4 regions of the Paenibacillus sp. FSL R10-2788 genome follow, and region 2 is predicted to be linked to each of the others. Evidence: riboswitches for the same ligand, from Rfam matches in the RefSeq annotation. Region 2 holds a riboswitch; each other region holds the start of a gene.
What was found. Region 2 has a riboswitch for cyclic di-GMP ahead of NSQ50_RS03195 (transglutaminase-like domain-containing protein). Riboswitches for the same ligand answer to the same signal wherever they lie in the genome.
Positions count from the first base shown of each region.

Region 1 (8,181 bases), 1.6 Mb from region 2:
GGATTCTATACAGAGGATGGGGCCAGACCAGGTAAACATCCACATTATCACGCAGGATTGTATTACATTCAAGAGCCAAGCGCTATGGCACCTGTGGAACTGCTTGATGTACAGCCAGGAGATCGTGTCCTTGATTTATGCGCTGCACCTGGGGGCAAATCCACACAGATTTCTGCCAAGCTCTCAGGAGAAGGCTTGTTGGTTACCAATGATCTTCATCCAGAACGCACGAAAGCCTTAGCCAAAAATCTAGAGCTGTATGGGGTGCGCAACGGTATCGTATTAAACGAAAGTCCAGATCATATTGCAGCGGCATTCCCGCTTTATTTTGACAAAATCTTGATTGATGCTCCATGCTCAGGTGAAGGGATGTTCCGTAAAGACGAAGACATGGTGAAGCAGTGGGATTCAGGTACACCTGCCAAATATGCTGCCATGCAGCGGGATATTTTACGTTCTGCTGCAACAGCGTTGGCACCGGGAGGTACACTTGTCTATTCCACCTGTACATTTGCTACAGAAGAAAATGAGGAAATTATAGCGGAGTTTATTTCTGAACATCCACAGTTTTCGGTGATTACAGTTGGAGGCACTGGCTCGTTTGCTCCAGGTTTTGGAGAATTATCAGGGACGGCAAGACTATGGCCGCATAAAGTAAAAGGTGAAGGACATTTCATGGCTGTGCTGCAGCATGTAGGGCCAAAGGTATCTGCGGAGGAACGTGATCAAGCCGAAGTTAAGTTGAGCGCAGTTACACGGAATACGAATAAAAAAGGCACTGCTCATGTTAAATCCTCAAACAAACCAGAAGCCAGACGAGGGAAAGAAGGTAAGTTCTCTAATAAATCTGCTGCTGGCGCTGAACGTGGCCGTCAAGGTTCAGGAGAAGAGCAAGCATTGGCTGCATATGGAGATTTTATAAAAGATCAGCTTGGCTGGGAGCCAAAAGGGTATCCGATTTTCTTCGGTGATCATCTGTACATCTCCCCACTACCTAAGGAAAGATTAAATGGATTAAAGGCGATTCGTCCAGGATGGTATGTAGGACATGTCCGTAACGGCAGATTTATCCCAGGACATCCAATGGCTACCGCGTTACACCCTGAAGAGAGCTGCCGAAGTGTCTCACTTTCCAGTACGAGTAATGAAGCTATTTCCTATCTTAAAGGAGAGACATTGTTGATTAGTCAAGAACGTCTCTCTATTAAAATAGGAACTACCCAAAAAGGATACGTACTGGTCTGCATAGATGGTTATAGTGCAGGCTGGGGGAAGTGGCAGGACGGTGTGCTCAAGAATGAATATCCCGCAGGCTGGAGGTGGATGTAAGAATGAGCCTATCAGGGAAAACTGCAAAAAAGCAGCGTTTAGATAAAGTATTGTCCCATATGGGGGTAGGATCACGCAGCGATATTCGTAAACAAGCCAAGCAAGGTTTAATTACCGTGAATGGTGCAGTCGTCAAGGATAGTGGATTTCATGTAGACCCTTATCACGATGAAATTGTGGTTGGCGGCGAGCTTGTTACCTATCGTGAATTTATTTATCTTATGATGAATAAGCCACCGGGAGTTCTGTCGGCAACAGAGGACAAGCGGGATCGGACTGTTCTGGATCTTTTAAAGCAGGAATATGTACAGTTTGAACCTTTTCCTGTAGGAAGGTTAGATAAGGACACAGTAGGGCTGCTTCTGCTCACCAATGATGGACAGCTTGCCCACGAACTACTATCGCCACGCAAGCATGTCCCTAAGACTTATGAAGCTACAGTTGAGGGAGACGTAGATGCAGACGATGTAGCGGCTTTTGCGGCAGGTGTCGAGCTGGAAGATGGATATGTTACTTTACCTGCACAGCTAACTATATTGGGAAGAGAACGTGGCAGTAAAGTAATCTCACATATTTCGCTGATCATCACAGAAGGAAAGTTTCACCAGGTGAAGCGAATGTTCCAAGCTGTCGGCAAAAAAGTCACTTTTCTGAAACGAGTATCTATGGGAGAATTGAGGCTGGACGAAAGTCTGCCACTGGGAGCTAGCCGGGAACTTACGCTAGAGGAACTGGCACTCTTAAGTACAGAAGCACCAGAACAATAATATATAGAAAAAATGGTATATAAATTGAATTTGGAAACTTGGGATAAGGGAATGGAGTGACGGAGGGGAAATTTGGAACTGTAAGAGCGATAGCGACCGCCTTTGTTTCCGGATTTCAACCACTATTAAACGGTATAAATCAAGAAATCTGGAAACAACAGCGGCTGGAAGCCCAAATATTCACCGCAGTTGCGACTGAAACTTAACTCAAATAGCCAGGTTCAATATATATAGAAAAAGAAAGACAAGGATGGTGGGAGTATGAGATACAAACTGATTGCACTAGATGTGGATGGTACACTGTTGAATGATGATCACCACTTGAGCACTGAGAATAAAGAAGCCATTGCTGAGGTTACGCGTCTTGGCGGGCAAATCGTGTTATGTACCGGCCGCAGTCCGCAGAACTCGATTCCTTTTATGGAGGAAATGGGGTTGTCTGGTTATGTGCTGGGTCATAACGGAGCTGCAACGGTTCGTGTGAAAGATCGGGAAGTGCTGCATCAATACGGTATGGATGCTCGTGGTCTTGACCCTTATATTGATTATTGTAGAAAGCATGATATTCATTATGATGTGAATACGGCTTTTGATATGTATGTAGATAATGTAGAAAACCTGACCAAAGAAGCCAATTATATGTATGAACACTTCCGTATCGTGCCGGCTACACTGCCAGCATGGGAAGATTTCCGTGAACCGGTTGTTAAGTTTACTGTATTTACACAACCAGAAATCCTTGACGAAGCTGAACGTGAATGGCGTACTTGGACCCATGAGTACAATATTTTGCGCAGTGGTGAATTTTTCGTTGATTTGATGCATCCGGAAGCCTCCAAGGGCAACGCCTTAAAGAATCTGGCTGTGAAGCTGGGAATTCCGCAAGAGGAAGTTCTTTCGATCGGTAATTATTTTAATGATATTTCTATGCTTACATACGCGGGTATGGGCGTTGCGATGGATAATTCTCCGGTTGAGGTCAAAGCGGCAGCGAATGCTGTAACGGGGTCTAACAACGAGCATGGTGTGCGAGATGCGCTGGTTAAATATTGTTTATCTTAATAATGGAAAGCATAAAGCGGACTTGAGTCCGTTCTATGCTTTTTTTGTTGTGAAGGAAATAAAAGAGATACATAAACAGAATTGATTCTATTAAAAATAATCCGCCCCTAGATTAACTTCCTGTATTAAAGTTTAATTTCCTCGTTCCGGCTAGGATCGCTATATTTATAGATACCAGGGTTCAGTTCGATTTTTTCGTCGAAAGGGATATCTTTGTAGCTATCAATATTAGTTCCTGTAGATATCATGCCCTTAGGTGTAATTTCAGGCACAACTTCTTTGCCATTAATCCGTAACGTAGTTTGGTTAACGCTTTTGAAGCCAGAAGATTTGGATGTTGATTCCACAATCAAATTTCCCCCCTCAGTATAGTAAGTGAATTCAATTTTTAACCCATCGACATCAAGTGAAGTGAACTGCTTTTCTTCTTTAGGTTTGTTTATAGTGATCCAATTCTTAGTAGTATCACGTTTCTCAATGACAGCATCCTTTAATATAAGTTTCATTGGAACATCGGACCAGTCGTTATACCATTCCGGAGATTCGAATTGAAATAAATGCTGGTAGCTTTCGGAATGATCTCCCTTCAAATTCCAACCCCCAGTGATTGTTTGATCACCTATAACCAACTGAGCGGTATTATAGTGGACAATTCCTTTTTTAAGCGAATCATTTTCATCTATTAGAATTTGGATATCCAAAGGGGTAACCACTAGCTGATCTAAGGTCATACCGGTCTTTTCTTGAAATTCAGGACTGTTATACAGTTTCTTAGTGTAAATCGCCTCACTTGCTTTTTTTCCATCTGCGTTAAAATCGAACTTCCACGTACCTGAAAATCGTTTCGCTTCTTCAATGTAACTAAAATGAAGACTAGCTTCCTTCCAATCTGATTCAGTTATATTAAAGACCTGTTCAATAAATAAATCCGATCCTTCGTTAGGCATGATGGTTGGAATTGCTTCATTCTCTTGACCACCAGTACTAACTACCAAATGTGGGTTACCCCGTCCTAAGTCAGATGGTGATGCAGCGACTTTGTAACGGATAATGGTTTGATTGGAAACATGTCGAACGGATTCGATTTGAATGCTTGGATATTGCTTAACTCCAGTATTGATAGTATCCCCTGCTTGATGATTAGATTGTAAGGGAATATTCCGATCACTGTAAAAAATGAGATTCCGTGCTTCAAACCTGTAGTCCTTTTTATCATCCTTTAATGTATCAGGTGTCTCATATACTCCAATGAGTTTCTGGCTTTCAGGATCGTATTCTAAATAACCGTATACCTTTGCCTTGGCACCGGATTCACTAGTCATGATGTTTTCCTCTGTAGCAAATCCAGTATATTTGGATAGATCAGATTTAGTATCAAGTGATAACAGCATTTTCATTTTTTCTCCATCAGTTACAACACCGTTCAAATTCATTGTTACTCCTGAAATGGAAGTTTGAAGATTATACTGTTGACCGATGCCGTTATTTAATGCATTGCTCACACTTCGACCACCAATTTTATCCCAATTAATCGTCATACTAGCGAATACAGGAATGGTTACAAGTAAGAGGCAAGAGAAGACAATACTGATAGGAATAAGCTTTTTATTAGACCTAGGAGTATTCTGGGAGGCATGCAGATTTCTTTGACGTGTATAAGCTTCTTGTTCTATGGCAGTCCACATCAAATCATAATCCGGTCGGGGAATATGTTTATCTTTTTCAATATAGAGACTCATTACTATTCAGCTCCTTTAGTTGGGTTCCACCCATTCTATTTAGTATTTTAAGTCCCTTGTTCAGTCTGGATTTTACAGTTCCTTCGGGTATGCTCATAACTTTAGAAATCTCGGGTACAGTCAATTCGTTTATAAAACGAAGGACTACTACCATTCTGATTTTGTCAGGAAGCTGACTGTATAACCCTTGTAATTCTTTTTTAGTTTCCTGTCGATCCAAACGTTTTTCTACAGGGTTTGATTCCTCAGACCTGGATAGTAAATAATTACGTACTTCTTTCATCCACCCCGTCTTACGCCTTTTGATCACACTGCTGCACTCATTCGAAGCAATTCGTAAAATCCAAGCTTTCAAGTTTCTTACCTTCGACTTATCCGCTAAGATAACTTTTACAAATACCTCTTGGGAAATATCCTCCGCATCTGCCTGATTTTTCATTAAGTAGTAACAAAAATAATATACTTGTTCTTTATAGAGCTCGAAAATTTCCCGGTCACTCATTTTGCTGCACCCCCTGTCTCTGCTGTTCTCATTAATAAGACTTATAAGCGTATGTAATCGTTCATTTTTCATTTTGATTGTAGTATTTCTTCTGAGTATCATAGCGAATTCGAATGGAAGATAAGTCGTTTACAGGTAATTATAACCATGATAAAATTAGCGGTGGGACATGCGTCCCTAATCTATTAAAACTAATTGAATGTCCGCGTTAAAGGTAAAATCATCGAAAGATGATGACACAAAGCCATGGGTCTAAAGCCTTTCGACAGAAGGAAATGATCGCCAGGCCGCCATAGGGATGTCTTATGAAGCATAAAGGATAGCTCTAAGAATATGTAGTCTATTTTGAGCTCTTTTATTATTTCGACCTATACGGCGTTACATTATCGCAAGGGGCCGAAAGGGGAAGTACATGAACAGTTTTTTCAAAACAATAGGTACTAGTTTGGCAGTAGGTGCTTTATTGCTGTCCGGAACGATCGGATGGATGTCTAATCCAGGAGTAGTGTCTGCAGCTACCTCAACAGTAGTAACCGCGGATCAGATGATCAGCAAAGTAACGGCAGCCTCCAAAGCAATAAAGAATTTCCATCTGGATGTGACCAAAAAACAGGATATTCAAAGCGGCGGGGTGCGTATCAGCAACACCAACACTCTGAAGCTGGATATCAACCGTCTGCCGAATTTTGCCGCAGCAGGCACTGTCGCTAGTAGTCTTTTAGAAACATCGTACAGTCTATATGCCAATGACAAGGAGTTTTACTATCTTGTAGACGGAAGTGAACTGATCGATGAATCTGAAGATGAAGGTTACGACGATGACGGGGAGCCGATCGATCCTGATGCACAGTATTGGCTTGGACTGGAGAAAACGGAATGGGATGCCTTTTACTCTAAAGGCCAATACGATCCTGTTTCCATGCTTGATTCGGTCAAAAGTTATAAAAAATCCATGAAAGTCAGCACGGCTGGCGCACAAACGGTCTTACAATTCACGGTAACCGATCCGACAGCAGCTAAGGGGATAATCAAACTCTATGACCAGGAGAACCTCTGGGATGGTGAGACAGTTCAACCCAAAAGCGTAACGTGGAAATTATTCGTCAATACTAAGACCTGGCAAACGGAAAAGCTGACAGTCGATCTGAGTTATGTGCTGGTAAGTGATGGAGCAAAAGATACATACACCACGAAAATTGAAGCTAAATACTCCAAGAATAATAAAGGTACAGCCATTGTAAAACCGGCCGAACTAGAATAATAAGGACGATTCATATCGAGCAAAAAGCGCTGTTCCGCTGAACAGTGCTTTTTGCTGTATTCAACAGTAGTTGTTTATTAGTTGACAAGAATAAATCATTGCTGTAATTTATATGTATGCGCATGTATATAATATTTTGTTTAAATATAATTTAATGAAAGTTGGGAAAAAGATGATAGCACTAGACACAACATTAACTTTTCGCAGAGGACTGACATTAAAAAACCGAGTGGTTATGGCTCCAATGACCACGCGAATGAGCTTTTATGACGGTGTAGTAACACAAGATGAATTGAAATACTATTCACTAAGAACGGGCGAAGTAGGTGCGGTCATCACTGCGGCAGCAAATGTACAAGAGGGTGGAAAAGGATGGGAAGGTGAACTTAGTGTTTCCTCCGATCAATTTATTCCTAGCCTTAGCCGATTAGCATCTACTATTAAACGAAATGGAACAAAAGCTATTTTACAACTATTCCATGCAGGAAGAATGACAGATTCAAAAATACTACGTGGCGTACAACCAGTTTCCTCCAGCGCCATTGCTGCCGAACGTCCGAATGCAGAAATTCCAAGAGCATTAACAGAAGATGAAATTTTCGGTGTAATTGAGGATTTTAAAAAAGCGACTCAACGTGCTATTCAAGCTGGATTTGACGGGGTAGAAATTCATGGAGCAAACACATATTTAGTCCAACAGTTCTTCTCTCCACACTCCAACCGTCGTGATGATCAATGGGGCGGAAGCTTAGAGAAAAGATTTAATTTCATTAACCAATTAGTGGATGCAGTTATTGCTGTCGTTGACAATTCAAAGGTTAAGGATTTTATTGTCGGCTATCGTTTTTCTCCAGAAGAATATGAAGAGCCTGGAATTAAAATCACCGATACCTTTTATCTTATTGATAAATTAGCTGATAAAAAGCTAGATTATCTGCATATTTCATTAGGGGATTTTAAGAAAGTATCTGCATCAGAAGATTTTAAAGAAAAATCAATCCTGCAATATGTACATGAGAAAATCAATGGCCGTGTACCTTTAATTGGGGTCGGAGATATCCGTACCAAACAGGACGCAGAGGACACGTTGACAAATGCTGAATTAGTAGCAGTAGGACGTTCTCTTATCATTGATCCTCATTGGACAAGTAAAGTGCTGGAGGGTAAAGAAGATATCATCAGAAGAGTACTTGCTGATCAAGATAGAGAAGAACTCGTAGTAGAGAATGGTATTCTAGAATTCCTTAAATTAATGATGCCTGATCGTTTACGCTAAACCCAAACACAGTTTTGAGCGCTATATCTATAACGTTCCGCGGTAATTCCGCGGAACGTTATTTTTCTGTAACGACTCTATTCCCTCTTTAAGATTGTTGTCGTATGTTTCAACATTCGATTCATGAGATTTCGCCGTTCTGTTTTTATGTCGGTGTCGCTTCTCTTTAATGCGTCGCGGATGGGGATGATCTCTGTAATTTTCCTGCCGCTTTTTATTCTTCGATCTACACAAGTCGGAATGTA
Region 1 is NZ_JBBOQA010000001.1:2,344,279-2,352,459, forward strand. Features, by position in the region: gene NSQ50_RS10170 (RsmB/NOP family class I SAM-dependent RNA methyltransferase) at 1-1,329, shown strand, start outside; gene NSQ50_RS10175 (pseudouridine synthase) at 1,332-2,096, shown strand; gene NSQ50_RS10180 (Cof-type HAD-IIB family hydrolase) at 2,358-3,158, shown strand; gene NSQ50_RS10185 (DUF4179 domain-containing protein) at 3,284-4,897, opposite strand; gene NSQ50_RS10190 (RNA polymerase sigma factor) at 4,881-5,399, opposite strand; cyclic di-GMP riboswitch class I at 5,603-5,694, shown strand; gene NSQ50_RS10195 (DUF6612 family protein) at 5,812-6,660, shown strand; gene NSQ50_RS10200 (NADH-dependent flavin oxidoreductase) at 6,773-7,936, shown strand; gene NSQ50_RS10205 (CapA family protein) at 8,014-8,181, opposite strand, start outside.
Region 1: another riboswitch for cyclic di-GMP. It lies ahead of NSQ50_RS10195 (DUF6612 family protein); the one in region 2 lies ahead of NSQ50_RS03195 (transglutaminase-like domain-containing protein).

Region 2 (8,181 bases):
GGTTGGCTTCAAGCAGACTATGGTGGAATATGAACGGGAAGAACGTTTTGCCGGAGAAACCAAATATCCGCTGAAGAAAATGATTCGTTTTGCGTTAGATGGCATCACCTCTTTTTCACATAAGCCGCTTAAGATTGCTACGTATATTGGATTCTTCCTTTCATTCTCTAGCTTTCTCTATTTATTTTTCGTCTTGTTTCAAAAGATATTTTTCACCTCCTGGACGGTTCCGGGCTGGGCTTCCATTGTAGGCGTCAATCTGCTCTTTAACGGTATCGTTCTGATGCTGTTAGGTGTGATTGGGGAGTATATCGGACGGATTTATGACGAGTCTAAAGATAGACCGCTATACATTGTTAGTGAGACTAAAGGCTACCAGAACGAAGAACAACTGGACCGCCGGAAGGACCACAATGATGTCAGATAAGAACTTGCGTGCTGCATTCATACAGTTCCTTAAATTTAATGCCGTAGGTTTGCTCAATACGCTTATTGATTTTGTGATTTTCACATTGTTGAATTCACTAGGGATGGTATACGCATTGGCGCAGGTGATCTCCTATAGTGCAGGTACGGCGAATAGCTTTATTTTGAATAAAAAAGTAACCTTTCGTGATCGCAACCGGGGGAATAAAGAAGGCTTCGACCGCGTGCAGCTGGTCAAGTTTATCGTGCTGAATCTGGTAGTGCTCGGAATATCACTGCTGCTAATGCATCTGTTGACAGACAGACTAGGTATTCAAGTCTTGATCTCAAAGGTGCTGGTTACATTTATCACGGTGATCATCAATTTCTTTGGAAGTCGTAAATGGGTATTTTAAACATTAATTTCAGGCAGAAGGAGTTGCTATGCTTAAAGGCAAGTAGCTGTTTCTGCTTGATTTGTATATAACCATAGAAACAATATACGGAGGTGAATAACATTGCGTAAATTCTCCTATCTACTCATACTGGCTGGGATACTTATCATGTTATATCCGACAGCTAACGAATGGTACAACGACAGGCAGCAGGAGAAGTTATTAGAAACGGCTGAACTAAGCACTGCCGATAGTACTCCCCAGCCAGATTTGAAGAGCAGGTATGCTGAAGTTACTCAGCTGTTAGCAGAGGAATCGGTTCTGGATGCTCAGGCACAGCCCCAACCCCAAGAGACAGAAAAGCCTGAACCGGAGATTGAGGTCGGTGGCAAAGTAATCGCACTAATTGAAATCGGTAAGATTGATTTGAAGCTGCCTGTATTAGAAGGGGCTACAAAAGCTAATATGAAACATGCTGCAGCCCATATGAAAGAAACGGCACCCCTTGGAGAGATCGGAAATGCTGCAATCGCGGCGCATCGGGCTAGAACTACGGGGCGTTTGTTTAACAGATTGAATGAGGTTGTTGTGGGGGATGTTATCACGGTAAAGACTAGTGATCAGGTGTTTAACTATGAGGTATACGATATTTCTGTTGTAGATCCGAGTGATGTCTCCGTTCTTGACGGGAATGACAAGGATAAGATTCTTACTCTGATTACATGTGATCCGCTAGTGAATCCAACGCATCGGCTGATTGTTCATGCCAAATTAACAAAAGGAGAATAGTGAATGACAAGAAAACACAAATACCGGGAGATATTTATAAAATAATGGGTAATCTAGTAAATTAGGTCTTGTTCACAACTATAAATATGATAGTATTATACTATGAAAGCTAAACACGATAACGGCAAACCTTCCGAAAGGTAGGGACGCAAAGCTAAAGGGCCTTTTCCCGAAAGGATGGCAGCCAGCTACCGAATGAAGAGGCTTTTTTTGTTTGTTTCAAATGGATTCTATCAATTATATCTAGTAAAGCTAGAACAGATAGAGCTTATACGATAACGGCAAACCTATCGAAAGGTAGGGACGCAAAGCTAAAGGGCCTTCCCGAAAGGATGGCAGCCAGCTACCGAAAGGAGTTTTATCCGTGAAAAAGGTTTATTTTATGCTGGTGGCGTTATTCGTCCTAATGACTTCAGTTCCGATAAGTACAGCTCAAGCTGCAAGTGCAGATGCCAGCTGGCTGATTACATCCAAAGTGGCTCAAGGTGTTATTGGTATTAACTATGATATTCCGAAAGATAAAAGAATCAAACTCATGATCACCAAAGATAACAGCAGCTATACATATAACTTGTATGCTTCTGGACAAGCTGAGGACTTCCCTTTGCAACAAGGAAATGGGACTTATAAGGTTTCTGTTCTGGAGAATACAACCGGCAATAAATATAAAGCGTTATATTCCGAAGTAGTAGACGTAACCATGAGTGACTCGAATTCCGTATATTTGGGCTCCGTACAGAATGTGAAATGGAGTTCTTCTGATAAAGCGATTGTCAAAGCTAAACAATTAGTACAAGGCAAAACAACAGACGAAGAGAAAGTTAAAGCGATCTATAACTATGTAGTTGCGAATGTACAATATGATTACTCTCTTGCTAATAGTGTAACTACTGATTATATTCCAAGCATCGATAAGACATTGACTACTAAAAAAGGGATTTGCTATGATTACGCTTCTCTTTTTGCCGCAATGCTGCGGAGTGTAGATGTTCCTGCTAAGTTGGTAATGGGGAATACAAGCTACGTTACGCAATATCATGCCTGGAACGAAGTGTTGCTTAATGGGAAGTGGGTTACCATTGATACTACAGTGGATGCAGGACTTGCAAAGAGTGATAAGAAAACCGATTTAATTAAAGCCTCAAGCAAATATACTGCGGCAAAATACTATTAAATTCGTTGCTATAAACATAACTCTATTAAATAAACAACTAGCTTAATTATTAAGCTAGTTGTTTATTTTTATATTAGGGGTTGCTTTTCTATTAATAGTTGGGGTATTATAGGTAAGCGTTGTTAGACAGCGTACAGGCGATACAAACGAGGCTGATAAAAAGCTTCGAAAAATAAAGCTTGCATTTCTGAAAACAACATGATATATTATAAGAGTTGCTGCTGAGACATTAAACGGCGTCAACGAGAACTTGATCTTTGAAAACTGAACAACGAGTGAGTAGGAAATCACGTAAGTGATATCCAAAATTAGAGAATTAATTTTCTCGTCAGATGTTTCAAAATGAGCATATCGCTCTTTTCAATACTAATTGGAGAGTTTGATCCTGGCTCAGGACGAACGCTGGCGGCGTGCCTAATACATGCAAGTCGAGCGGAGTTATTTTGAAAGCTTGCTTTCAAAATAACTTAGCGGCGGACGGGTGAGTAACACGTAGGCAACCTGCCCTTCAGACTGGGATAACTACCGGAAACGGTAGCTAATACCGGATAATTTCTTTTTTCTCCTGAGAGAAGAATGAAAGACGGAGCAATCTGTCACTGAGGGATGGGCCTGCGGCGCATTAGCTAGTTGGTGGGGTAACGGCCCACCAAGGCGACGATGCGTAGCCGACCTGAGAGGGTGAACGGCCACACTGGGACTGAGACACGGCCCAGACTCCTACGGGAGGCAGCAGTAGGGAATCTTCCGCAATGGGCGAAAGCCTGACGGAGCAACGCCGCGTGAGTGATGAAGGTTTTCGGATCGTAAAGCTCTGTTGCCAGGGAAGAACGTCCGGTAGAGTAACTGCTACCGGAGTGACGGTACCTGAGAAGAAAGCCCCGGCTAACTACGTGCCAGCAGCCGCGGTAATACGTAGGGGGCAAGCGTTGTCCGGAATTATTGGGCGTAAAGCGCGCGCAGGCGGCTATTTAAGTCTGGTGTTTAAACCTTGGGCTCAACCTGAGGTCGCACTGGAAACTGGGTGGCTTGAGTACAGAAGAGGAAAGTGGAATTCCACGTGTAGCGGTGAAATGCGTAGATATGTGGAGGAACACCAGTGGCGAAGGCGACTTTCTGGGCTGTAACTGACGCTGAGGCGCGAAAGCGTGGGGAGCAAACAGGATTAGATACCCTGGTAGTCCACGCCGTAAACGATGAGTGCTAGGTGTTAGGGGTTTCGATACCCTTGGTGCCGAAGTTAACACAGTAAGCACTCCGCCTGGGGAGTACGGTCGCAAGACTGAAACTCAAAGGAATTGACGGGGACCCGCACAAGCAGTGGAGTATGTGGTTTAATTCGAAGCAACGCGAAGAACCTTACCAGGTCTTGACATCCCTCTGAATCTGCTAGAGATAGCAGCGGCCTTCGGGACAGAGGAGACAGGTGGTGCATGGTTGTCGTCAGCTCGTGTCGTGAGATGTTGGGTTAAGTCCCGCAACGAGCGCAACCCTTAACTTTAGTTGCCAGCAGGTAATGCTGGGCACTCTAGAGTGACTGCCGGTGACAAACCGGAGGAAGGTGGGGATGACGTCAAATCATCATGCCCCTTATGACCTGGGCTACACACGTACTACAATGGCCGGTACAACGGGAAGCGAAGCCGCGAGGTGGAGCCAATCCCATCAAAGCCGGTCTCAGTTCGGATTGCAGGCTGCAACTCGCCTGCATGAAGTCGGAATTGCTAGTAATCGCGGATCAGCATGCCGCGGTGAATACGTTCCCGGGTCTTGTACACACCGCCCGTCACACCACGAGAGTTTACAACACCCGAAGTCGGTGGGGTAACCCGCAAGGGAGCCAGCCGCCGAAGGTGGGGTAGATGATTGGGGTGAAGTCGTAACAAGGTAGCCGTATCGGAAGGTGCGGCTGGATCACCTCCTTTCTATGGAGAATCGTTCTCTGCAATGAGGACATTCAAATCGGAAGCTCAGCTTCCAAAACTCAGGTTTAGGCCTGTTACTCACTCGTTGCTCAGTTTTGAGAGTTTAAGCTCTCAAGTAAGACTTGATCCTTGAAAACTGGATACCGAAACGAATTTGCGTTTTAGAACATCTTTTAGCAACTTGTGCAAACAAGTAAATGTTATTAGTGAGATGATTCCAAAAGAGAATGTCATCGTATGATATTTTCCTGCGGAAAAATCAAGGTTAAGCTAATAAGAGCACACGGAGGATGCCTAGGCGCCAGGAGCCGACGAAGGACGTGGCGAACAACGAAACTGCCTCGGGGAGCTGTAAGCAAGCTTTGATCCGGGGGTGTCCGAATGGGGAAACCCAGCTGTGGTAATTCGCAGTTACTCATACCTGAATACATAGGGTATGTAGAGGCAGACCAGGGGAACTGAAACATCTAAGTACCCTGAGGAAGAGAAAACAATAGTGATTCCGTCAGTAGCGGCGAGCGAACGCGGAACAGCCTAAACCAAGGGGCTTGCCTCTTGGGGTTGTGGGACGTCTCACATGGAGTTACAAAGGAATATGGTAGGTGAAGAGGTCTGGAAAGGCCCGCGATAGAGGTAAAAGCCCTGTAACCTAAACTGTGTTCTCTCCGAGACGGATCCCGAGTAGTGCGGGGCACGTGAAACCCCGTATGAATCCAGCAGGACCATCTGCTAAGGCTAAATACTACCTGGCGACCGATAGTGAAACAGTACCGTGAGGGAAAGGTGAAAAGCACCCCGGAAGGGGAGTGAAATAGAACCTGAAACCGTGTGCTTACAAAAAGTCAGAGCCCGATCTATGGGTGATGGCGTGCCTTTTGTAGAATGAACCGGCGAGTTACGTTTAACATGCAAGGTTAAGCCGAGAAGGTGGAGCCGCAGCGAAAGCGAGTCTGAATAGGGCGAATGAGTATGTGGACGTAGACCCGAAACCGTGTGATCTACCCCTGTCCAGGGTGAAGGTGCGGTAACACGCACTGGAGGCCCGAACCCACGTACGTTGAAAAGTGCGGGGATGAGGTGGGGGTAGCGGAGAAATTCCAATCGAACTCGGAGATAGCTGGTTCTCCCCGAAATAGCTTTAGGGCTAGCCTCGGTATAAGAGTAGTGGAGGTAGAGCACTGATTGGGTGCGGGGTCCGCAAGGATTACCAAGCTCAGTCAAACTCCGAATGCCATATACTTATTGCCGGGAGTCAGACAGTGAGTGCTAAGATCCATTGTCAAAAGGGAAACAGCCCAGACCATCAGCTAAGGTCCCCAAGTGTGTGTTAAGTGGGAAAGGATGTGGAGTTGCACAGACAACCAGGATGTTGGCTTAGAAGCAGCCACCATTGAAAGAGTGCGTAATAGCTCACTGGTCGAGTGACTCTGCGCCGAAAATGTAACGGGGCTAAACACACCACCGAAGCTATGGCTAGATACGTATGTATCTGGGGTAGGGGAGCGTTGTGTAGGGGTTGAAGGTGTACTGAAAAGAGCGCTGGACACTACACAAGTGAGAATGCCGGTATGAGTAACGAAAAGATCAGTGAGAATCTGATCCGCCGAAAGCCCAAGGTTTCCTGAGGAAGGCTCGTCCGCTCAGGGTAAGTCGGGACCTAAGGCGAGGCCGAAAGGCGTAGTCGAAGGACAACAGTTTGAAATTACTGTACCACCGTAATCCGCTATGAGCGATGGGGTGACGCAGGAGGGTAGTGACGCGGACTGATGGATGTCCGTCTAAGCAGTGAGGCTGATGTGTAGGCAAATCCGCACATCGTTAAGGCTGGGCTGTGATGGGGAGCGAAAATTGTAGTAGCGAAGGTCATGATCTCACACTGCCAAGAAAAGCCTCTAGCCAGGAGAAGGTGCCCGTACCGCAAACCGACACAGGTAGGCGAGAAGAGAATTCTAAGGCGCGCGGAAGAACTCTCGTTAAGGAACTCGGCAAAATGACCCCGTAACTTCGGGAGAAGGGGTGCCCCGGTAGTGTGAATAGCACGAGGGGGCCGCAGTGAAAAGGCCCAAGCGACTGTTTAGCAAAAACACAGGTCTGTGCGAAGCCGCAAGGCGAAGTATACGGGCTGACGCCTGCCCGGTGCTGGAAGGTTAAGGGGAGTGGTTAGGGGTAACCCGAAGCTATGAACCGAAGCCCCAGTAAACGGCGGCCGTAACTATAACGGTCCTAAGGTAGCGAAATTCCTTGTCAGGTAAATTCTGACCCGCACGAATGGCGTAACGACTTGGGCGCTGTCTCAACGAGAGATCCGGTGAAATTTTAATACCTGTGAAGATGCAGGTTACCCGCGACAAGACGGAAAGACCCCATGGAGCTTTACTGCAGCTTGATATTGAATTTGGGTACGATCTGTACAGGATAGGTGGGAGCCGTAGAAATCGGAGCGCAAGCTTCGGTGGAGGCGCCGTTGGGATACCACCCTGATCGTATCTAGGTTCTAACCTAGTACCCTAATCGGGTACGGGGACCGTGTCAGGCGGGCAGTTTGACTGGGGCGGTCGCCTCCTAAAGAGTAACGGAGGCGTTCCAAGGTTCCCTCAGAATGGTTGGAAATCATTCGCAGAGTGCAAAGGCATAAGGGAGCTTGACTGCGAGACCTACAAGTCGAGCAGGGACGAAAGTCGGACTTAGTGATCCGGTGGTACCGCATGGAAGGGCCATCGCTCAACGGATAAAAGCTACCCTGGGGATAACAGGCTTATCTCCCCCAAGAGTCCACATCGACGGGGAGGTTTGGCACCTCGATGTCGGCTCATCGCATCCTGGGGCTGAAGTAGGTCCCAAGGGTTGGGCTGTTCGCCCATTAAAGCGGTACGCGAGCTGGGTTCAGAACGTCGTGAGACAGTTCGGTCCCTATCTGTCGTGGGCGCAGGAAATTTGAGAGGAGCTGTCCTTAGTACGAGAGGACCGGGATGGACGTACCGCTGGTGCACCAGTTGTTCCGCCAGGAGCATGGCTGGGTAGCTACGTACGGACGGGATAAGCGCTGAAAGCATCTAAGCGTGAAGCCCCCCTCAAGATGAGATTTCCCAATTAGTAAGACCCCTTGAAGACGACGAGGTAGATAGGTTGGAGGTGGAAGTGCAGCAATGCATGGAGCTGACCAATACTAATCGGTCGAGGGCTTATCCTATACTTAGAATGCAGATTCGTTTCGGATTCAGTTTTCAGGCATCAAGCCTGAAATACGCTTAGAAATTCATTGTCACTTCTGGTGATGAACCGAATTTCACGCGGCAGCGTCTGTTTCACAGACGCATGTTTGGTGGCGATAGCGGAGGGGTTCCACGCGTACCCATCCCGAACACGACCGTTAAGCCCTCCAGCGCCGATGGTACTTGGACCGAAGGGTCCTGGGAGAGTAGGACGTTGCCAAGCACACGAAGCCATTGTTGATTTATCAACAATGGCTTTTTTGTTCCCTTTATCGCTTAAT
Region 2 is NZ_JBBOQA010000001.1:722,831-731,011, forward strand. Features, by position in the region: gene NSQ50_RS03180 (glycosyltransferase family 2 protein) at 1-427, shown strand, start outside; gene NSQ50_RS03185 (GtrA family protein) at 414-821, shown strand; gene NSQ50_RS03190 (class D sortase) at 924-1,589, shown strand; cyclic di-GMP riboswitch class I at 1,703-1,785, shown strand; cyclic di-GMP riboswitch class I at 1,860-1,940, shown strand; gene NSQ50_RS03195 (transglutaminase-like domain-containing protein) at 1,954-2,763, shown strand; rRNA gene NSQ50_RS03200 (16S ribosomal RNA) at 3,131-4,688, shown strand; rRNA gene NSQ50_RS03205 (23S ribosomal RNA) at 4,952-7,878, shown strand; rRNA gene rrf (5S ribosomal RNA) at 8,007-8,123, shown strand.

Region 3 (8,181 bases), 3.9 Mb from region 2:
TTACCGGACTGGGGGCACCCTATTGGGATATGTATGCCCGTGGAGCCATATTTGGCCTTACTAGAGGCACTACCTCAGGACATCTGGTGCGAGCTACATTGGAGTCCTTAGCCTTTCAATCTAGAGATGTAATAGGAGCTATGGAAAAAGACGCAGGCATGCCATTGACCGGCCTTCGTGTGGATGGCGGAGCTGTGCGTAACGATTTGCTGATGCAATTCCAGTCTGATATCCTGGGCAGTGAGGTTACTAGAACAACCTATGCGGAGACAACAGCTTTGGGTGCGGCGCTTCTGGCCGGGTTAACGTCCGGAGTCTGGACACGTGCCCAGCTAGAGAGCTTCAACAAGGCTGAGAGGGTCTTCTCGCCTGAGATGGGTATAACTGAGCGGGAAGGTCGTTACAACGCCTGGAAGGACGCTGTAGCGCGTACCATGGGTTGGGAGAAGCATGAAGGATATCAGTGATAAAGGAGCTGTATATATCTATGGTCAACGGAACCGAATCTGATCTGCCGGGCGGACTATCTAAGCCGGCGCTTCGAGCCCTGCATGGGGCTGGATATGTTCAGCTTCAACAATTCAGCAAGCTTACTGAAGCAGAGCTTCTGCAGCTACATGGATTGGGGCCAAAGGCGATCGTCCTATTACGGAGTGCTCTCGCGGAAAAGGGGCTCACCTTTGCGAGTAAGTCCTGATGTTGCGTTCATATTTATATTAAAAAGCAGCAAGCTTAGGTGAATCCCTAGCTTGCCGCTTTTTGTTATACAGCTCCTAATATTCAATAACAAATGCTACATTTTGCCAACCGGCACCCACTGTCCAGAACAGGACTTTATCACCACGTTCGATCTTTCCAGTAGTTACAGCTTTATGTAGAGCAATAAATGGGCTGCTGGTAGAGGTATATCCGAATTCATCCCCTATGTATACCGCTACATTGCGATCAATGCCGACTTTCTCACACATCTCTAAGATATTAGGCAGTGAAAACTGTGAGAAGCAGGCTGCTTTAATGGCTTCAGGCGCGATATTGTTGTTAGACAGTAGAGTACGAATAGACTCAGAAGCAGCATCTATGCAAATGGAATTATCAAAAGGAATAAACTTCACATTAAACTCTCCAGCCGCTACACCTTGTTTACCCAGTTTAGCCAGGCCTGCGCACGGGAACTTGGAATTATCGCAAACACAAGGATCCGTTTGGTAGATAGAGTCAATGAAACCGACCACATCCTCAGCTTGTTCAAGAATGACTGCCGCCGCTGCATCACCGAAGTTAGCGTAATAGACTGGATCATTCTTATCGGCATGAGGGGTTACATAATCGGAGCCGATGACCAACGCTCGTTTAATCCTAGGATTCGCTTGCATCTGACGGCTAACCTGTTCCACAGAAGCCGTCATACCCGCACAATTAGCATTACTGTCAATGCAGATCGTATGGGATGCGCCTTTGATCAAACGGTGAATCATTAATGAGTTGGTAGGAAAGATATACTCAGGAGTTTGACTTGCATAGGCAATAAGGTCGATATCGGCACCTGTGACTCCAGAACATTCCTGGCAGCCTCAAAAGCCATCGTAAGGGAATTCTCATCCGCATCCTTAATACTATACCGTGTAATACGACCTAATGCGGATAATAGACCTCGAATATCAATGCCTTTTTCGTCAAAATGCTTAATGAAAAAGTCGTTACCAACTATATTGCTGGGATGATAGATATCAATGCCTTTAATACGAATTCCGGTCATAATACGCCTCCAGGAAAGCAGTAAAATGTGGCCTACATATTAAGATTAAAAGATCTAGACTGTAACCGCAGAAATGATCTCGATGTTATCGAGTCCAGCTTTACGGCCAAGACGGGAAAGCTGCATTTTGAGGATCGGGTTATTTTCAAGCGTTAGATTTACTTTTACAAATCCATCATTCTTAAACATTACAAAGCAGCTTTCTAAAAGAGGTACAACATCTGGTGCAGTTACATTTAGCTTTCTGCAGTCGATTTTTAGTTCATAGTCAGCTGGAGTAATTGGATTGATAGTTTGTTGATAAGCTTGAATAGATTTTAGACCATCTTCTTCAGAAAATGTTCCATCTAACTCAATGTTAATAACCTTGTTTGTAGTGTCTGTCTTCAAAACGAAACTTCCCATGCCTAAATCTCTCCCATAGATTGAATTTGTCCAAAACAGTTCGACTGCAATATCCAGCCATGTATATCCATTTAGCTGTTTTATAAAAGTCAAAATTCGACACTATACAGCAAGTAATGGGATATTCCGACTCTATTATAGGCATATTTTTCAAGTGTATGCAATAATAAAGTCGAATTTTGTATATTGTTGTCGAACTGTTGGGTTATTGGATTTCTTCTATGGTTGCAAGCAGGATATTAAAAGCTGTAATGATTCTAGGTGCCCCTATAACGGGTACTAAGTGTAATAGAATACCTTTAAGCTGTTCTACGGTAACTCCAACACGAAGGGCCATGACATAATGAACGCCCAACTGTTCGAATTGACCCATTGAAATTAAAGATGAAATGACTGCGATTTCCTTCCAGTCAGGGGCTATAGTATTACGTTGAAAAATATCGCCATAGGCATTCCCCATAATAAATTCAGCCAAGTCAGGGAAGTGGTCTTTAATTGGAGCTAGTGCTTTTGCGCCATAGTCTCCTGATAGATTCGTGAAGTGGTTGAGACCACTGTTGATATTTTCCTTCATGGTTAGCCTCCTAGTTTAGGTTCAAAGTACGGTGTGCAGTCGGAGGGACTTCATCACGGTCTGTTAGTAGTTCAATAACGGCAACATGGTTTAGAGCTACCGCATCTTTAATTGCAGCTGTGAATTCATCCGCATTCTCACATTTGTAGCCTTTAGCACCTAGAGATTCAGCGAATTTTACGGCGTCCATTGGTACTTCATATAGAGTTCCATCGATACGACCTGTGGTTTTCTCCATACCCTTAAGAGCCATATCTAGTTGCTTATTATTGACCACGATAAAGATGACAGGGATATCTTTGCAGACAGCGGTGTTAATCTCAGCGCCGAGCATCATGAAACAACCATCACCTGTAATGCAGAGGATAGTTTCTTCAGGAGCAGCAACTTTTGCACCAATAGCCATGCCGATCGAATTACCCATGCAAGCAAAATACGCATCAAAAACAAAGCTGCCCGGTTTCTTAACCTTGTACCATTTTGCAGCGTGGAATCCATGACTTCCATCATCAACGAAAATTGAATTATTATAAGGGATCAAATCACTTAAAGTGCTCATTACCGAAGCAAGGGAAAGATTCTTGAGGGTTGGAAGCTCTTCTGAATAATCCGCATCGGCCAAAGCCTCACGTTTGGTGATTGTGTTTGGGTCAATATGATTTAGGCAGTGCACCAAATTATCGCGCAGGTCCCCAGTGACCGGTATCGTTTTGGACAATAGTATTTTTCCGACAAAGGTTGGATCAATATCAAATTGAATTAAAGTTGCTGGATGATTCTCCCGTTTAAGATTACAGATGGTCATATCACTTAAACGTGATCCAAGCACTATAAATAAATCGCTTTTATTCAATAAATCGTCCCCGTGGGTCGAACCGCCAACGCCAATAGGACCATGATAGAGTGGGTGATCCCAGACTATAGCCCCTTTTCCACCTGGAGATGTTACTACAGGAATATTAAAAGTTTCTGCGAGTTGAACAAGCTCTTTATGTGCTCCGGAGCGGTTAATTCCTTTACCCGCAATAATCAAAGGATTCTTAGCAGCTTGAATAGCATCGATGACTCTATCGATATTAGCTTGACTAATTAGAGATTCTCTTTCTGGGATTACTATATTGCATTCTTCCAATACTTCAGTTTGTACATCAAAAGGAATACAAAGATGAACAGGACCCCGTTTGGTCAGGGCCACAGAAATCGCATGATTAAAAATAGTACCAAAGTGATCCCCACGTTCAACCAATTTACTGAACAAGGTGGCAGGTTTGAACATATCAGCTAAATCAGCCAGAAAAGAGGTGGAGTCCTGACATTGAGGAATTCCAAGCTCTGTAATGGATTGGTGGCCGGTAATAAATAGGACAGGTAGGTTGTTAGCTTTCGCATGTGCTGCTGCTGTAAGCAGGTTAGTTCCCCCAGGACCCGAAGTACCAAATGCTACGCCTAGGTTACCCGTTTTCAGCGCATACCCTGCTGCTTCGAATCCGGAGCTTGCTTCATGTCTGCCGGGAATAAATTCAATACCGTAATCCACCATCTTTAGAACTATTGGACAAATGGATTTGCCAATGATCCCAAAAGAATGGGTGACTCCAAGGTTACGTAGTGCTTCCGCCATGTAATCTGCGACTGTCTTCAAAAGAAACACCTCACAAGTTTTTTGATATATATTAGTTATTAATCTACCGAATAGATACGATAGATCAATATACTCAAAAAGTAAAAACCTGTGCTCTATAGTAAGCACAGGTTGGTGGCATAAGGCACCGCTAAGACTGAACAATAGTTCAGCCGTCCTGGTTCCTCTGCAACCTGGCAATCATGGCCTCAAACGAAAAAATGAGGCTGTAGATCCATGGTTTTGCGTCATCCTCTTTCGAGGATTTTGCCAATATTAATTTATAGTTGATAAGAATAATTTTCCTTTACAATATATTCCTCATTAATTTTTGTCAACATAATCCGCTAAAAAAACTCGAAATTTGACGAAAGTCTTGTCCAAGAGATGAAGTTTTGCCTCGCGAAAAAAACTGCCACCTAAGACTCAGCTTAGGTGGCAGTTGATAGTTTTGAACTAGAATTTAAAGATATGAATGGTTTTTTGCAGATTAAATACGGCCTGGGTCATTTTTTCCGTTTCTTCTGCAACAGACTGCAGGGCATTAATCTGTTCATTCATAGCCGCCGATACCTCTTCCGTGCCAGCAGCAGTTTCTTCGGTGATTGCTGAGATATTCTCAATTGCACTGGAAATTTTCAAGGCACTTTCTAGCATAAGATCACTCTCCGCAGAGAATGAAGAGATTTGCTCGGTAATGTACTGCACGCTTTGTACAATTTGTGCGAAAATATGGGCAGATTGAGTGATCATTTCATTCTGAACCTGCACAACCTCTTCATTGATGGCAATATTATCGATGGCTTGTTTAATATCTGACTCAATGCTGCGGACCAAGCCGAATACTTCTTTTGTGGATGCCGTAGATTCTTCAGCAAGCTTGCGAACCTCTTGAGCTACAACGGCAAAACCCCGACCATGCTCTCCGGCACGAGCAGCTTCGATGGAGGCATTCAGTGACAGCAGGTTGGTCTGCTCAGCGATCTCTGTGATGGTCTTGGTGATCATCGTAATCCCGCGGGCATTTTGTGAGAGAGCTTCAATAGTATCAGCCACTTTTTGTGTAGCCTCTATGTTTTTGCGCATGCCTTCAGCCTGTGTATCTACGGATTGGCGCCCTTGCTCAACAAGTTCTAAGGTATGTATTGAACGTCTGTTCATTTCTTTGGTGGAGTTCGTATAATTGGATACTTTGGTCTCAATGTCTTTAATGGATTCTGTCATATCAGCGATATCCGTAGATATTTCATTTGCACCAAGAGCGAGCTCAGTAGAAGAAGAGGCTACTTGTGCCATGACAATCTTCAGGTTCTGGTTCTTATCTTCGATTCCGCGGCTTGCATCCATAACTTGACGGGTGATCTGCGATGCATCGGTCAGAATCTTCTTGAGCTTATCAATCATTGTGTTAAAGGAGCGGCTTACGTCACCCATTGAGCCATTTTCGTCCGCTCTGCTAGTGAAATCGCCCTTCGAAATACTGTGAGATACATTAGCAATATCATCAAAAGATGATGTAAGCGTTCTCTCCACGAAGCGAGCAACAGGTAAAGTCAGACCTGCAAGAACAACTACTAGTATAATTCCTACGAGAAATTGACCTAGAATCATTAACGTAACTAAGACAGGAATAGCAAACAGTGCGGCAACGAGGTAACATCCGGCAACAATTCTTTGTTTTAACGGAAGTTTGTGCATCCAGCTCATTGGTAAAATGTCCCCCTTATTAAATTTTATGTAATGGTGTTATTATAGGGGATTTATAGGTCATTGGTCTATAGAGAAGTGTCATAAATCTTCTTTAAGTAGTAGATATTTAGAATTCATGTCAAAATTCCTCATATATTGTGGAAATTGTTTTAATAGCAGACTTTACCATCCCTACTAGTTCGATAGGAGCTAAAACAATAACTGAAGGAGAGAAAGAGAGTACGATACGACAGGCAGATTCTATAGCATTAAACTCGGCCTCCACGTTCATCCACCCAGTATTAGCAGAGGGTTCTACTAAAGTTATAGTTACATATCTTTCACGTTGTAATTCTTTAAGAATAGACTCATTCACCTTTAAGTTCACTACATATTTTGGCAGTGCTGCTTTAAAAGCTAAAGTCGATTGTTCCCAGTAGCTTTTTAAATCAAAAGCCTCAGGTCTGACAAATGATTCATAAGTTGCGTCAGCTTGTATTAATCTCGACACGCGAAAAGTCCGCATTTCACCCTCGGTTCGTGCCACTACATACCAAACTCCACGTTTTGCGACTAACCCGAGAGGTTCAATGAAACGCTCCTTCATCTCGTCATTCCGTGGGTAAGTGATCTTCACTTTACGGTCTTCCCAAACAGCTTCCTGCAAGACAGATAGGAACGGGTACGTCTCGTCGGAAGGGTGCCAGCTGGCACCATCAATATGAATGCGCTGGCTCAGGTAACTGGCTGGATTATTCGGCCTGGATGGGGAAGCAGCCTCCAGCTTGAGTACGGCAGAAGAAAAGTCGTTTTGTATACCCAGATCTTTTAAAATCGAGGAGTCTGCGGACAGCAGCAGAGTAGCAATCTCTGAGGGCTTCATACCCGTTAACGAGGTTCGGTATCCTTCCGTGAGCATCCAGCCCCCTTCGCGTCCCCGTTCGGCAAGAATCGGTATTCCTGCTGTACATAAGGCTTCCATATCTCTAAACACAGTTCGTTCAGACACTTCTAAGGTCTGGGCTAGCTCACGGGACGTCATCTTTCCACGATTTTGCAGCAAAAGTAAGATGGATAACAAACGATCGGCTCTCATTAAGGGAACATGCCTCCTCCTAATAAATGTTAGTCAGTTCTTAATTAATTATTATATTATATATGTCAGTTGATGTCATATTAAAGAATTATACTTATATAAGGTAAGGATTAAATATAGAACATTTAGAGAAAAACAAATGTAGAAAGGATTGAGAACATGACTTTAAAAGGAAAAGTAGCATTGGTCACCGGAGGCAGCAGAGGTGCTGGTAGAGGAATTGCATTGGAGCTGGCAAGGAAAGGTGCATTCGTTTATATTACGGGCAGAACGACAGAGGCCTCTGGCACAGGGCAAAGCAAGCGGAGCATTGATAACGTGCTTAGGGAAATAAAAGCGGAGGGAGGGTCCGGCAGCGCCATACGATGTGATCATACAAAAGATCAGGAGACAGAGACGGTCATTCGCCAGATTGCTTCAGAGCAAGGGCGGCTTGATATTTTAGTCAACAATGTATGGGGCGGCAACGATTTACTTATTGAGCAGAAGTCTTTCTGGGAGCTTCCAACAGCGCATTGGGACAATATGTTTAATGCGGGTGTGAGGGCACAGTTGGTAACAAATTATTACGCCATACCTTTAATGCGCGAGGCAAAAGCTGGCGGTCTAATCATCCACACAACCTTTTGGGATCATTACAAATATCTCGGAAACTTCTATTATGATCTTTCTAAAAATACACTTGTGCGCATGGCCTACGGGTTATCGATTGAGCTTAAAGAGGACAACATTGCAGTTATTCCTCTTACTCCGGGCTGGATGAGGACAGAGGCGGTGTTGGAGAGCATGAACACGGATGAGGAGCATTGGCATGAGGTTGAAGAATTGCAGATGACTGAATCCACAACCTATATCGGTAGGGCAGCCGCTGCTCTCGCAACCGATCCTGAGGTTATGTCTATGACCGGTCAACCGCAGCAGGTTGCTAAGCTCGCTGAAAAGTATGGATTTACCGACATCGATGGGCGGACTGTTCCCGCATTCTTAGTCTAAACAGCAAACTTGATCTGTTTGATCCCATTTCTGTGTACGAAGCAGTA
Region 3 is NZ_JBBOQA010000001.1:4,652,658-4,660,838, reverse strand. Features, by position in the region: gene glpK (glycerol kinase GlpK) at 1-467, shown strand, start outside; gene NSQ50_RS20780 (DNA-binding protein) at 488-697, shown strand; gene NSQ50_RS20775 (3-oxoacyl-[acyl-carrier-protein] synthase III C-terminal domain-containing protein) at 774-1,475, opposite strand; gene NSQ50_RS20770 (hypothetical protein) at 1,475-1,756, opposite strand; gene NSQ50_RS20765 (hypothetical protein) at 1,811-2,254, opposite strand; gene NSQ50_RS20760 (carboxymuconolactone decarboxylase family protein) at 2,367-2,735, opposite strand; gene NSQ50_RS20755 (thiamine pyrophosphate-binding protein) at 2,746-4,386, opposite strand; cyclic di-GMP riboswitch class I at 4,542-4,638, opposite strand; gene NSQ50_RS20750 (methyl-accepting chemotaxis protein) at 4,813-6,063, opposite strand; gene NSQ50_RS20745 (helix-turn-helix transcriptional regulator) at 6,185-7,141, opposite strand; gene NSQ50_RS20740 (SDR family NAD(P)-dependent oxidoreductase) at 7,301-8,134, shown strand.
Region 3: another riboswitch for cyclic di-GMP. It lies ahead of NSQ50_RS20755 (thiamine pyrophosphate-binding protein); the one in region 2 lies ahead of NSQ50_RS03195 (transglutaminase-like domain-containing protein).

Region 4 (8,181 bases), 360 kb from region 2:
GCGGTTTCGATATCGTCCTGAGTTCCAGCAGTGCTTTTATGAAAAGTATTCAGGTTCCTAAACATACGTTTCATCTTTGTTACTGCCATACGCCTATGCGCTTCGCATGGGACTATGACACCTATATGGAACGTCAGTCGAATTCCGGGCTGTTCAAGAAAATGCTTAAGGTATACATGCAGCAGCTTAAAACGTGGGACCAACGGACTTCCAAAAATGTGAATCAGTTCGTAGCCAATTCTTCAGTAGTGAAGACGAGGATTCAGAATTATTATCACCGGGATGCAGATGTCATATTTCCACCGATTAATACAGCCCGGTTTACAAGCTCTTCTACCATTGGTGACTATTATTTAATTGTCTCCCGGCTTGTTTCCTACAAGCGGATTGATCTGGCGGTAGAGGCTTTCAATCGTAACGGTCTTAAGCTTTATATCGTAGGGGATGGACCGGATCGCAAGCGCCTCGAAGGCATGGCTAAGGATAATGTATCGTTTCTGGGCCGGCTAGAAGATGAGCAAGTGACTGGAATGATGGCACAGTGTCGAGCATTTATTTTTCCAGGAGAAGAGGACTTTGGAATTACACCGCTGGAAGCGAACGCTGCAGGAAGACCGGTAATTGCTTATCAAGCAGGTGGCGCACTAGATACTATTATTCCTTATGTAAATGGTGTGTTCTTTCAGCATCAAGAAGTGGAGGATCTACTTAAGGCTATTTATGAGGTAGAGTCCTACGCTTGGGATATCGATCAAATTATGGAGCATGCACGTAAATTCGATGAGCAGGCGTTTATGGTTAAGTTCAAGCAGTATGTTGAGCAGGCGTACGTCAATTTTCTAAAAGGAGGATGATTATATGAAGCTGACAGTAATCGGTACTGGGTATGTGGGTCTTGTATCTGGCGTGTGCTTTGCACTGGGCGGACATCATGTCATCTGTGTGGATAAGGACGAGGAAAAGATTAAGAAGCTGAAACAGATGGAATCGCCCATCTATGAGCCGGGAATCGAGGAACTGATTGAACTGAATCTTCGTGAGGAACGGTTATCTTTTTCTGCAGATCTTCAAGAGTCGGTGCGCCGTTCAGATATTATAATCCTTGCTGTAGGTACGCCATCACTGCCTAATGGTGAAGCAGACTTAACCTATATTGAGGGTGCAGCCGCTGAAATCGCTAAAGCGATGGAAGGGCACAAAATTATAATGACTAAATCTACAGTTCCAGTAGGGACAAATGAGAAAATCTCCAAAATGATCTCTAGCCATACCCATCATCCTTTTGATATCGTGTCTGCACCTGAGTTTTTACGTGAAGGCTCAGCGATTCGCGATACCCTCCATCCCGACAGAATTGTCATTGGTCTTGATAATCCAGAGCTGGAACCAACTATGCGCGAGCTTCATAAGGGTTTCACAGAAAATGTATTTGTAACAGATATACGCAGTGCTGAAATGATCAAATATGCTTCGAATGCATTTTTGGCCACGAAGATTTCCTTTATTAATGAGATCGCCAATATTTGTGAAAAAGTGGGAGCTGATGTAACTGAGGTAGCACAAGGAATGGGTATGGACCAAAGAATCGGGTCATCCTTCCTGCAGGCTGGCATCGGTTATGGAGGCTCCTGTTTCCCGAAAGACACTAATGCGCTCATTCAAATTGCGGGCAACGTCGATTACGAATTCAAATTATTGAAATCTGTAGTCGAAGTGAATAAGGGACAACGGTTTATGATCATCTCCAAGCTGCATGAATCACTTGGCAGCCTGCGCGGTTCGACGATTGGGATATGGGGGCTTGCCTTTAAGCCTAATACTGATGATGTCCGCGAAGCTCCAGCCAGAGAGATTGTTGAGGCACTGGTGGCTGAGGGGGCAACAGTCAAACTATATGATCCAATCGCAGCTACAAATTTCAGGCAGCAATACGATCATCCGCAGCTTCGCTGGTGCCATCTGCCAGAGGAAGCGGCTGAGGGCAGCGATGCCGTCTGCCTCTTGACCGATTGGAGCCTGCTCAAGGAGATTGATCTGCATCAGCTGGCGAAAAGCATGCGTAATGGGGTATTGATCGATGGACGCAATGTGTATTCCAAGGAGCAAATTGAGGGTACCGGCCTCGTTTATCATTCTGTCGGCCGCCCGCAGATGGGCGGATTGAGCGGTTATTCTGCTAGTGTGGCTGGAGCGGTTTAATCTAAGTTATATTGATTGAACTTGTGATTTTTCTATTAGGGATGAGCCGTGACTCCAGAGAATGTTTGGACTTCCAGCCGCTGTTGTCTGCAGATTTCCTGATTTTAACCGCTGATAGCGGTAGAAATCCGCAGACAAAGGCGGATGCTATCGCTCCTCCAGTTCCAAAATTCTCTTCCGCCACTCCATTCCCTTAATCTTAAGTTTCTAAGCAATTTATAAAGTTAGGTACTCTGATTATATACCGCAGTAGCAGTAGCATTTGTAGTTGTCATTGTCTCTGTTTCTGTGGTGGCAACTAGTCTTGCTCTTGTAGTTGCAGTTGTTCTTGCAGTTGCAGCTGCCTCCCCCGGAGCAGAAGCAAATCTTTAGAAAAACGTGCTCGCTTCCGGCTGGTACAGCCCGGTGCGCATGGATCATTGTTAAAAAGTAGTTGGTTAGGTTAAGAACGGAAAGGGAATTTGGAACTGTAGAAACGGAGTGTTCGCCCGAAAGATTTCCGTAGGAAAGCTAGCTTCGAAAGCATATGCTATCCTCGGATTTCTACCGCGAGAAGCGGTCCAATCAGGAAATCTGAGGATAACAGCGATCGGAAGTCCAAAATCCCTTGGAGTGGATTCTACCTAACAAAGACATAGCTTTTAATACATTCCATTCAAGGAGGTTCATTCTATGAAAATGGTACTTCTATCAGGCGGTTCAGGTAAACGGTTATGGCCGTTGTCTAACGACTCACGTTCAAAGCAATTTCTAAAGGTACTTGAAAGCCCTCAAGGTGAACCAGAATCCATGGTACAACGTGTCTGGAGACAGCTGGAGGAAGCAGGGATGGCAGAATCATCTTATCTGGCCACCGGCCGCGGCCAAGTAGAAATGATACAAAGCCAACTGGGAAGTCATGTGCCGATTATCGTTGAACCGGAGCGTCGGGATACTTTTCCGGCTATCGCCTTAACAGCTACCTATCTTTATTCAGTGGCAGGTGTTTCTCCAGCGGAGACGGTAGCAATATTGCCTGTTGACCCTTATGTAGAAGCATCCTTTTTCGATACCATAGCTATGCTTGAGGGGACCATGCTGGAAAGTGGAGCAAATCTGGCACTAATGGGTGTTGTTCCTGAACATGCCTCAGAGAAATACGGATATATTATTCCTACCGCTGAAGAGGCGGGGGGGAATGGTTTTATGAAGGTGAGTCACTTTCAAGAGAAACCAGACCGCATACAAGCAGAACAGCTCATCGAGCAAAATGCATTGTGGAATTGCGGAGTGTTTGCCTTCCGTTTAGGGTACTTGTTAGATATTTTGCAGCGTAAAGGGTTGCCTTTAGGATATGAAGAATTGCAGAAGCAGTATAAGCTATTGTCTTCCATCAGCTTTGATTATGAAGTGGTGGAGAAAGAAGAACATATTGTGGTGCAGCCGTATGATGGATTCTGGAAGGATCTTGGAACGTGGAATACGCTGACAGAGGAAATGAGCAGCAAGCATGTAGGAAAAGGTTTTGTGACGGCGGATTCTGAGGGGACTTGCTTGATTAATGAGCTGGACATTCCGATTACGGTAATTGGTGCGAAGGATCTGATCATTGCGGCTAGCCCGGATGGAATTCTAGTTACCCATAAAGCTGAGAGCCCACGGATTAAAGAAGTGCTGAAGACCTTTGAACAAAGACCGATGTACGAGGAACGCCGCTGGGGCCATTACAAAGTTATTGATTATGTGAAATATGATGAAGGCAATGAAGTGCTGACCAAACGGATTTTTATATCCGAGGGGAATAATATCAGCTATCAATTACATCGCAAGCGTAGTGAAATTTGGACAATCGTCAGCGGCGAAGCAAGTATTGTGCTGAATGAGAAAAAACATAATGTGAAGGCTGGGGACGTGGTACGTATACCGGAAGGAACGAAGCACGCGATCCTTGCTTTGACGGATGTTGAGTTTATAGAGGTACAGACGGGGTCTGAATTAGTAGAAGAAGATAACATACGTATTACTTTAGACTGGAATGATATAGAACTACAACAATTCATTTCATAGGTCTAACCTATCTATTTAACCAATTCAAAATTTCTTGAAACAGGTAAATTGACTCAATTATCAAAAAAAGTCATAAAAACACTAAATATATCATTAATTGTCGTCGATACTTACGGTAAGAGAGATTATTTCTCTTAAATTGAAAAGGCAAACCTATCGAAAGGTAGGGACGCAAAGCTATAGGGCCTTCGAAAGAGTGGCAGCCTGGCTACCGAAAGGGAGATTATTTTGAAAGCTTACCGTACGTATCGATTGTTTGGTGCATTTCTGTCACTCGTCCTGTTTCTGACTGCACTTCCGCTTGCTGTTGGAATTTCGCCGTCTATTGTCATAGCTGCTTCAAATTCTGGAACGCCAGTTACCCCAGGTGCCTCACCTGAAGCCGTAAAGCTGCTTAACTATTTTTACTCGATCTCAGGAAAAGGCATTATTGCTGGTCAACATGACTATTTAGAAAGTCCAGATGAAATTAACAATATGCTGAAGGGAACCAGCGGACAATATGCGGCTCTTCACGGTTATGAAATGGGTGCGATCAGTGGTCAGTCCGAAGCAACGATGGCTTGGCAACGTCAAAATGTGGTGAACAGCGCCATCAACTGGAATAAAGCGGGCGGGATCGTAGCTATGACTTTTCATGCTAACCTGCCGGGCACCTCTTATGACTGGGATAATGTGAAAAAAACACTTAGCCAGAGTGAGTTCGATAGTTACGTTACACCGGGTACTAAGCAATATAATAATCTGATCGCTGAGCTTGATAAGGTGGCAGTCTCTTTAAAAAGCTTGCGTGATGCCAATGTTCCGGTGCTTTGGAGACCCTATCATGAAATGAACGGGAACTGGTTCTGGTGGGGGAAGAAAAATAACTTTTCTAAACTATGGAATATAATGTATGACCGTTTTGTTAACGTTCATAAATTAAATAATCTGTTATGGGTATGGAGTCCGAATGCTCCCAATGTTTGGTCAGATCCTTATGCGCTAACTTATCCAGGTGCTGATAAAGTAGATATTCTGGCAGCAGATATATACGAAAATGATTACCAGCAAAAATACTATGACAGCTTGTTGAGTCTAGCCGCAGGCAAACCGATTGCGATCGGGGAGAATGGTGAAATGCCTAATCTGGAGAAGCTTCAGCAATCGCAAAGTAAATGGACGTATATGATGAGCTGGGGAAAAATGCTTTACGAAAATAACAGTGCAGACACAATCAAAACATTTATGAATAGCAACTACACCCTGACCAGAGATAAATTAAATACTGGTCTGGCACCGACACCTAGCGCCGCACCAGCGCCGGCACCTTCCGAAGAAGAGGGGGAGGCAGCAATTCCTCTCGCGAAGGGGCTTGCAGGAGAGTATTACAACAACATGTTGTTGTCGGGAGCGGCAACTCTTAACAGAACTGATGCAATAATCGATTTCAATTGGCGGCAAGGATCGCCGGATGCCGCCCTCGGGATTGATCGTTTCTCCATACGTTGGAGCGGTAAAATTAAGCCATTATATGATGAGCAATATACATTTTACACTACCTCAGATGATGGCATCCGTGTCTGGGTGAATGGGGAATCCGTGATTGATAGTTGGACTAAGCAAAGTGGTACTGAGCGTAAGGGCACTATAACGCTGAAGGCTGGCCGGCTATACGATATCAAGGTGGAGTATTACGAGAATGAAGGCGATGCGAGAGTCCGCTTGATGTGGGAAAGTGCTAGTCAAGCTAAAGAGACAGTTCCAGCAAGTGCACTTTTTCTTCCGGATGTCTCCTGATTGATGAAAATTAAAGGTCGATCCTTAGTGGCTCTGCGTTATTGCAGAGCTACTAAGCTATAGTCCTCATTAGGTCAGAAGACGATTGTCCGATAACAGGTATGTTTATTTAGCACCTGTAGAGGCAGTACAGCTACCGAAAGGAGGATTTATTTGCGTAAATATTATAAGAAAAACAGATTGTTGTTTACTATGTTACCGGTGTTTATTATTTTTTCCTTGCTGCCTTGGGGAGAGGTTAAGAGTCTTCCGAAGGCTATGAGTGTTTCTTCCTCTTTACCTCCGGTTATACCCAGTAATCCATCGGCTTCTGAAGAGGCTAAGCAACTGCTGAGTAATTTGGTGAATCTACGTGGCAAAGGGATTTTGTCCGGCCAGCATGATTATCTAGAAAGCCCAGATGAACTGGTTCATAAGCTGAAGAATACTTCGGGACAAAATGCCGTTCTACATGGTTATGAATTAGGGGCGATTAATAATCAATCCGAAGGGACGATCGCAGAACAGCGGCAAGCAGTGATAGACAGTGCAATTGAATGGCATCACGAGGGTGGCATTGTAGCCATGACATTCCATCAGAGTTTGCCGGGAACATCTCCAGAATGGTCCAATGTAAACAGAAGTCTCAGTCAAGAGAAATTTAATGCTTATGTTACACCTGGGACAGCTCAGTATAAGAGGCTAATCTCAGATCTAGACGAGGTTGCTGGATATTTGGGACAATTGCGTGATGCCGGAGTTCCAGTCTTATGGCGACCTTACCATGAAATGAATGGCGGTTGGTTTTGGTGGGGGAAAAAGGACAATTTTTCAGAGCTTTGGAGTATTGTCTATGATCGTTTTGTAAACACACACAAGCTAAATAATCTACTGTGGGTATGGAATCCGAATGCGCCGAATGAATGGTCAGATCCTTATGCTGCATATTATCCCGGTGGGGATAAACTCGATGTTCTGGCTGCGGATATCTACAATAACGATTATAAGCAGTCCTACTATGAGGATCTGCTCGCATTGGCCGAGGGTAAACCTATCGGAATCGGTGAGAGCGGACAGCTGCCGAACCCGGATGTATTAACTGAGAAACAAAATAAATGGGTCTATATGATGACCTGGGGAAAATTACTGACAGAAAATAATACGCTACAGTCAATTAAAAGCTTTATGAAAGACTCGTTTATAGTATCGAGAGAGGACTATGTTCTCACAACAGGAGGTCCTTCGATAGCACCCGTAACTCCGGTAACCCTAACGGGTTTAACTGGAGAATACTATAACAATACTGATTTAGAGGGAGAAGCGGTACTTATCCGCGATGACCGTAAGATTGATTTTAATTGGCATGGTGCGTCACCTGCCTCAGGGATAAATGAAGATCACTTTTCTGTACGCTGGAAAGGGAAGCTCAAACCCAAATTCAGTGAAAAATATACAATTTCAGCATCCTCTGATGATGGAGTCCGTGTCTGGATTGACGGAAAGCTGATCATCGACAATTGGAAAAATCAAAGTGCAACCCTTCATAAAGGAAGTATCCCGCTCAGAGCTGGAACGCTTTATGATATCCAAATTGAATATTATGAGAATGAAGGAGATGCCAATCTTCGTTTGCTATGGGAGAGTTCCAGCCAGAAGCAGCAGGTAATTCCACAAGGGGCATTGTTCCTTCCTTAATCTAATGAAATGATAGGGTAAGACATTCCGGAAGAAAGAGAGGACCTATGGATGGGAATAACGAGGAGAATATCTAATAGAAAAAATAAGATATCTGCAAACAAACCATTACTGTTATTACTAAAATTCGCCGCATTAACCGTCTTGTTTCTGTTGTCTGTCTCTGTCTTCGGAACGAATAGGACAAACGATTATAAGGTAGGTGCCAATATACCGAGACTATCTGCAGGAACTGATGCTGCAGCAGAAATACCGGATGGTACTGTGATCTGGAATCTGGGACAACATGATGGCTCAGCAGCTGAATTCGCTGCGAGTGGCACTTCTGGCAGCAAGAAGGACTTTAATGTTACTTCTTCGGTGCTCAAATCATCGGCTCTGCAGAGCTTGCCTGCAGGCTTGAATGGAAAGACCCAGCCGGAATTAACGATCACATATCAGCTAAATAAGATCCCGGAGAATGGGGTCTTATTTAGCGTAGGT
Region 4 is NZ_JBBOQA010000001.1:1,083,318-1,091,498, forward strand. Features, by position in the region: gene NSQ50_RS04650 (glycosyltransferase) at 1-854, shown strand, start outside; gene NSQ50_RS04655 (UDP-glucose dehydrogenase family protein) at 859-2,199, shown strand; gene NSQ50_RS04660 (hypothetical protein) at 2,223-2,396, shown strand; gene NSQ50_RS04665 (sugar phosphate nucleotidyltransferase) at 2,872-4,245, shown strand; cyclic di-GMP riboswitch class I at 4,382-4,461, shown strand; gene NSQ50_RS04670 (glycosyl hydrolase) at 4,474-6,024, shown strand; gene NSQ50_RS04675 (glycosyl hydrolase) at 6,178-7,698, shown strand; gene NSQ50_RS04680 (discoidin domain-containing protein) at 7,750-8,181, shown strand, end outside.
Region 4: another riboswitch for cyclic di-GMP. It lies ahead of NSQ50_RS04670 (glycosyl hydrolase); the one in region 2 lies ahead of NSQ50_RS03195 (transglutaminase-like domain-containing protein).